One region of the Pseudomonas vranovensis genome, then DNA from elsewhere that is predicted to be linked to it. Evidence: predicted binding sites of a transcription regulator. Region 1 holds the regulator's gene; the other holds the start of a gene.

Region 1 (3,411 bases):
GGCGTCGGCAAGACCAATGTGTCGGTGAACCTGTCGTTGGCGTTGGCAGAGCTTGGCCGTCGGGTCATGCTGCTGGACGCCGACCTGGGCCTGGCCAATGTCGACGTCCTGCTGGGGCTTACTCCCAAGCGGACCCTGGCTGACGTCATCGAAGGCCGCTGTGAATTGCGCGACGTGCTGTTGCAGGGGCCGGGCGGTGTGCGCATCGTACCGGCCGCCTCTGGCACACAGAGCATGGTGCACCTGGCACCGGCACAGCACGCAGGCCTGATCCAGGCGTTCAGCGAACTGGGTGACAACCTCGATGTGTTGGTGATCGACACCGCTGCGGGTATCGGTGACTCGGTGGTCAGTTTTGTCCGCGCCGCGCAGGAAGTGCTGCTGGTGGTGTGCGACGAGCCGACCTCGATCACCGACGCCTACGCGCTGATCAAGCTGCTCAATCGCGATTACGGCATGAACCGTTTCCGCGTGCTGGCCAATATGGCGCAGAGTCCGCAGGAAGGTCGCAACCTGTTCGCCAAGTTGACCAAGGTCACGGATCGCTTCCTGGACGTGGCCCTACAATACGTCGGCGCCGTTCCGTACGACGAATGCGTGCGCAAGGCGGTGCAAAAGCAGCGTGCGGTCTATGAAGCCTTCCCGCGTTCCAAGTGCGCGCTGGCATTCAAGGCCATTGCCCAGAAAGTCGACACCTGGCCGTTGCCGGCCAACCCGCGGGGTCACCTGGAGTTTTTCGTCGAGCGCCTGGTGCAGCCGACGAGCGCGGGCCCTGTGCTATGAGCGCCAGCGGATATCGGATGTACAGCAAGGCATCGCGAGATGCCCAGTATGAGTTGATCGAGCGTTATGCGCCGTTGGTCAAGCGCATCGCCTATCACCTGCTGGCGCGTCTGCCGGCCAGTGTGCAGGTGGAGGATCTGATCCAGGCCGGCATGATCGGCCTGCTCGAGGTGTCCAACAAGTACGACGCCAGTAAGGGTGCCAGTTTCGAGACCTACGCCGGCATCCGAATCCGCGGCGCAATGTTGGACGAAGTGCGTAAAGGGGACTGGGCGCCACGTTCGGTTCACCGCAACACCCGTATGGTCAGCGACGCGATTCGCGCAATTGAAGCAAAAACCGGTCGTGACGCTAAAGATCACGAGGTTGCTGCCGAACTTCAATTGAGTCTCGATGATTACTACGGGATCTTGAATGACACCCTGGGCAGTCGCCTGTTCAGTTTCGACGACCTGTTGCAGGACGGCGAACACGAAGGCCTGCACGAGGATGGCGCCAGTGCCCAGCTCGAGCCGTCGCGCGACCTGGAAGACGAGCGTTTCCAGGCAGCCTTGGCCGACGCCATCGCCAACCTGCCGGAACGTGAGCGTCTGGTCCTGGCCCTGTACTACGACGAAGAGCTGAACCTCAAGGAAATCGGTGAGGTCCTGGGGGTCAGCGAGTCACGTGTCAGCCAGTTGCACAGCCAGTGTGCAGCGCGTTTGCGCAGTCGCCTGGGAGAATGGCGAGCGCGTTGAACGCAGGTTCAATGCAGTCGCGAAATGTAGTGCCCGAATTGATTGAATGCGCGTTCTGCGCTGAGCGCGTTAAAGACTGCTTGGAGGTCTAATTGAACAAAGACATGAAAATCCTCATCGTCGACGATTTCTCGACGATGCGGCGGATCATCAAGAACCTGCTGCGTGACCTGGGCTTCACCAACACCCAGGAAGCTGACGACGGCAACACCGCATTGCCGATGCTCGAAAGCGGCCATTTCGACTTTCTCGTGACCGACTGGAACATGCCTGGCATGTCCGGCATCGACCTGCTGCGCAAAGTGCGCGCCGACGAGCGCCTCAAGCACCTGCCGGTGCTGATGGTCACCGCCGAGGCCAAGCGCGAGCAGATCATCGAAGCGGCCCAGGCCGGCGTCAACGGCTATGTGGTCAAGCCTTTCACGGCCCAGGTGCTGAAAGAAAAGATCGAGAAGATCTTCGAGCGCGTCAACAGCTGAAGACACGCCACGGGGGCGCTATGGAGCAAACACAAACATCCTTGGGCGAGTTCGAGTCCACGCTCAAGAAGCACGCCCAGGAGCTGGTCGACAGCCTCGAGCGAGGCAAGTTCGGCGACGCGGTACAACTGATCCATCAGCTGAACCAGACCCGTGACCGTGGCCTGTACCAGGAAGTCGGCAAGCTTACGCGCGAGCTGCACAGTGCGATCGTCAGCTTTCAGATCGACCCGCACATGCCGCAGGCCGAAGAAGTGTCGCAGATCACCGACGCGACCGAGCGCCTGTCCTACGTGGTCAAGCTGACCGAAGGCGCGGCCAACCGCACCATGGACCTGGTCGAAGCGAGTACCCCGGTACTCAATGAGCTGGGCGAAGAGGCGAGGGCGCTGAGCGTTGACTGGCAGCGCTTCATGCGTCGCGAAGTGGCGGCACCGGAGTTTCGTGAGCTGGCCAAGCGCGTCGACAGTTTCCTGACGCGCAGCGCCGAGGGCAACCGCAAGGTCGCCGGGCACCTCAACGACATTCTGCTGGCTCAGGACTACCAAGACCTGACCGGCCAGGTGATCAAGCGCGTTACTGCGCTGGTCACCGAAGTAGAAAGCAATCTGCTCAAGCTCGTGCTGATGGCCAGTCAGGTCGACCGCTTTGCCGGTATCGAACATGACCACCAGCAGCTGCGTGCTGAAAAAGATCAAGAAAAACATCCGGCCCGGGGTGAAGGTCCGCAGATTCATGCCGATAAACGTGAAGACGTTGTGTCCGGTCAGGACGATGTCGATGATCTGCTGTCCAGCCTGGGTTTTTAGGGAGCACGTTTAATGAGCTTCGGCGCCGATGAAGAAATCCTTCAGGATTTTCTGGTAGAAGCCGGCGAGATTCTTGAGCAACTGTCCGAGCAACTGGTCGAGCTGGAAAGCCGTCCGGATGATGCCGACCTGCTCAATGCGATCTTTCGCGGTTTTCACACTGTAAAAGGGGGCGCCGGCTTCCTCCAGCTCAACGAGCTGGTGGAGTGCTGCCACATCGCCGAAAACGTTTTCGACATCCTGCGCAAGGGTGAGCGGCGCGTCGATGCCGAGCTGATGGACGTGGTCCTGGAAGCCCTGGATACCGTCAACAGCATGTTCGGCCAAGTGCGTGAGCGCACCGATGTCACCCCGGCCACGCCTGAGCTGCTGGCGGCCTTGTCGCGCCTGGCCGAGCCGGCTGGCGCCGAGCAGGCACCGGCGTCGGCACCAGAGCCGGCGCCAGAAGCCCCGGTTGCTGCCGAAGCGGACATTACCGATACCGAGTTCGAACAACTGCTCGACTCGCTCAATGCCGTCAAGGCCGAGGCTGAAGCCCAGGCCCAGGCACCCGACGCCGCCAGCGATGAAATTACCGATGCCGAGTTCGAGTCGTTGCTCGAC
Region 2 (3,411 bases), 2.8 Mb from region 1:
CGCTGCCCAGGCGCTCGCCGGCCTGGTTGGCGATTTCCACGCTGTCCTGGCTGTGGCGTTGGCTCTGGCCCATGGTATCGACCGACTCGCGCGCCCCTACCTGCAGCTCTTCGATCATGTTCTGTACCTGTTGTGCCGACTCTTGGGTGCGATGGGCGAGGTTGCGAACCTCGTCGGCGACCACGGCAAATCCGCGTCCGGCTTCACCGGCCCGCGCCGCTTCAATGGCGGCGTTGAGGGCGAGCAGATTGGTCTGCTGGGAAATGCTGGTGATCACTTCGAGGATTTGGCCGATGTTCACCGTCTTGCTGTTGAGCGTCTCGATGTGCGAGCTGGAGGTGCAGATCAAATCCGACAGACGGTTCATCGCCGCGATGCTGCGATCGACCACCTGCTGGCCTTCCTCGGCCAGGTGACGGGCAGAGCTTGCCTGCTGCGAAGCTTGCGCGGCGTTGTGGGCAATTTCCTGGGCGGCGGCGCCGAGCTGGTTGATGGCAGCGGCCACGCTGTTGGTGCGGTTGGACTGCTCGTCGGAGTTGACCATCGAGGAGTTGGAGGCGCTGACCACCCGCAGGGCGACTTCGTTGACCTGCTCGGTTGCTGACGACACTTCACGAATCGAGCCGTGGATACGTTCCACGAAGCGGTTGAATGCCGTGCCCAGGGTGCCGAATTCGTCGTGGTTGTGGATGGTCAGGCGTTTGGTCAGGTCGCCTTCGCCTTCGGCGATGTCTTCCATGGCCCGGGTCATGGTGTGCAGCGGTTGCAGCAACACGCGGATCAACAGGCCGAGCAGGGCGATGATGATCGCCACGGCCACCAGGGTGGCGATCACCGCCGAGGTGCGGAACTCGCTGAGCATTGCATAGGCTTTGTCTTTATCGACAGACAGGCCGATGTACCAGTTGGCCGAGGGCAGGCCCTTGACCGGGGCGAAGGTCAGCAGGCGGGTTTCGCCGTTGAGCTGGACTTCGCTGAGGTCCTTGGTCAGGCGCGGGGTGTTCTGCGGGAACAGGTCCGACAGCGACTTCATCACCAGGTCCTTGTCCGGGTGGACCAGGATTTTGCCCTGTTCGTTGACCAGGAAGGCGTAGCCCATGCCGCCGAAATTCAGCGAGTTGATGATTTCTACCAGGCCGTCCAGCGCCAGGTCGCCACCCACCACGCCGACATTGCGTGCGGCGGTGGCGACGACTGATATCACCATCTTGCCGGTGCTGACATCAATGTAGGGTTCAGTCAGGATCGGTCCGTTGGCAGCCATGCCGTCCTTGTACCAGGGGCGAACGCGTGGGTCGTAGCCATCGGGCATTTTGGTTTGCGGGCGAATGGTGAAACCACCGTTGACGTCACCCAGGTAGATCGTCAGAAAACTTGAGACCAGTGCTTGCTGACCGAGCAACGTGCCGATGTGTTCGGCATCGGGGTAGGTGGCAATGTTTTGTGCCACGTTTTGAACCAGGAGGATGCGGCCATCAAAAAGGCTCTTGATAGTGGTCGAAGTGCTGTCGCCCATCTCGGCAAGATAACTTTCCAGATCTTCGCGAATAGCATTACGCTGCAAGAAATCGTTGTACAAAGTAAAGAGTGTGAACGCGATCATGACGATCAGAGAAGCGGCCAGAAGGATCTTGTGGCTGAATCGGAGGCTTTTGTTCATAACGTGTCGGTCCGCTAAGGTTTTGTTATCCGGGTTCGTTCGCACAAAGAACAGTTTGAAAGCAGTGCAGGTCCCCTTTCCTTATCGGGCTATTCCTGTCTTTCTGGTGGTCTATCGCTAACTTGATATCGGCCGCTTCGAGCCAAAGCTTAAACAGAGGGTAAAAATACATGCCTGACTCTTCGCAGTTCATGCTCGGCGCGGATCTTGCCGGTCAACCGGTGTCCCAGGCCATGCGCCTGGCCAACCGCCATGGGTTGATCGCTGGCGCCACCGGCACTGGCAAGACCGTGACCCTGCAGCACATGGCCGAGGCCTTCAGCGATGCCGGCGTGGCGGTGTTCGCCGCCGACGTCAAAGGCGACCTGTGTGGCCTGGGCGCCGTGGGCAATCCGCAGGGCAAGGTGGCCGAGCGTATTGCCGGGATGCCCTGGCTCGAGCACCGGCCGCAGGCATACCCGGTCAGTCTGTGGGATATCCACGGCCAATCCGGCCATCCCTTGCGCACCACCCTCAGTGAAATGGGCCCGCTGCTGCTGGGCAACCTGTTGGAACTGAGCGACTCCCAGCAGGCTGCGCTCTATGCCGCCTTCAAGGTGGCCGACCGTGAAGGTCTGCTGCTGCTTGATATCAAGGATCTCAAGGCACTGCTGGCACATCTGAAGGACAACCCGCAGTTGCTGGGCGAAGACAGTGCGCTGATGACGACCGGCTCCAGCCAGGCGCTGTTGCGGCGCCTGGCCACCCTCGAGCAGCAGGGCGCCGAAGCGCTGTTTGGCGAACCGGCGCTGCAGTTGGAAGATATCCTGCGCCCGGATGCCGATGGTCGCGGGCGCATTCACCTGCTGGATGCCAGCCGCCTGGTGCATGAGGCGCCGAAGGTATATGCGACCTTCCTGCTGTGGCTGCTGGCCGAACTGTTCGAGCAACTGCCCGAGCGCGGCGATGCCGACAAACCATTGCTGGCATTGTTCTTCGATGAAGCGCACCTGTTGTTCAACGGCACGCCCAAGGCCTTGCAGGACCGGCTGGAGCAGGTGGTGCGGCTGATCCGTTCCAAAGGTGTCGGGGTGTACTTCGTCACCCAGTCGCCGAGTGACCTGCCTGATGATGTCCTGGCGCAGTTGGGCCTGCGTGTCCAGCATGGCCTGCGGGCGTTCACCGCCAAGGAGCAGAAGTCGTTGAGGGCCGTGGCAGAGGGTTTTCGTCCCAACCCTGCGTTCGACACCTTGAGTGTGCTGACCGAGCTTGGCATCGGTGAAGCGCTGGTGGGCACCCTGCAGGAAAAAGGCACGCCGGGCATGGTCCAACGGGTGCTGATCGCGCCGCCGCAGTCACGGATCGGACCCTTGAGCGCCGCCGAACGCACCGCGTTGGTTGCATCCTCTGCGCTGGGCGGGCGCTACGACAAACCCGTTGACCGTGAGTCGGCCTACGAAATGCTCACCGCGCGAAAGGGCGAAGCACCGACACCCGGGCAAGCGCCGGCTGCCGCAGAGGAGAGCCTGGCCGACAAAGCCGGTGAGTTCCTGCAGAGTGCCGCGGGGCAAGCGATCAAGTCGGCGGTGCGTCAGGCCGCCAACCAGTTTGGTCGTCAGCTGGTGCGTGGCTTGATGGGGTCGTTGCTGGGCGGCAGCAAGAAGCGCTGAATCGCAGGCATGAAAAAGGCGCCTTGAAGGCGCCTTTTTCAATGCGGGACAGTTCAGACGATGAACTTGGTCGCCAACCAGAACAAGGCTGCCGACAGACCC

The links. Region 1 encodes FliA, which starts transcription of late flagellar genes. Its sites were predicted from a motif close to CTAAAGTTTNNNNNNNNNNNGCCGNTAA; they were not measured.
Region 2: a site for FliA is predicted at 1,786-1,813, ahead of ABVN19_RS01390 (methyl-accepting chemotaxis protein). Genes of this name have one in related genera too.

What each region holds. Positions count from the first base shown of each region.
Region 1 covers NZ_CP159259.1:3,267,708-3,271,118, reverse strand. Annotated here, with positions in the region: gene fleN (flagellar synthesis regulator FleN) at 1-783, shown strand, start outside; gene fliA (RNA polymerase sigma factor FliA) at 780-1,520, shown strand; gene ABVN19_RS15205 (chemotaxis response regulator CheY) at 1,625-1,999, shown strand; gene ABVN19_RS15200 (protein phosphatase CheZ) at 2,020-2,808, shown strand; gene ABVN19_RS15195 (chemotaxis protein CheA) at 2,821-3,411, shown strand, end outside.
Region 2 covers NZ_CP159259.1:286,617-290,027, forward strand. Annotated here, with positions in the region: gene ABVN19_RS01390 (methyl-accepting chemotaxis protein) at 1-1,660, opposite strand, end outside; gene ABVN19_RS01395 (helicase HerA-like domain-containing protein) at 1,831-3,309, shown strand; gene ABVN19_RS01400 (inorganic phosphate transporter) at 3,363-3,411, opposite strand, start outside.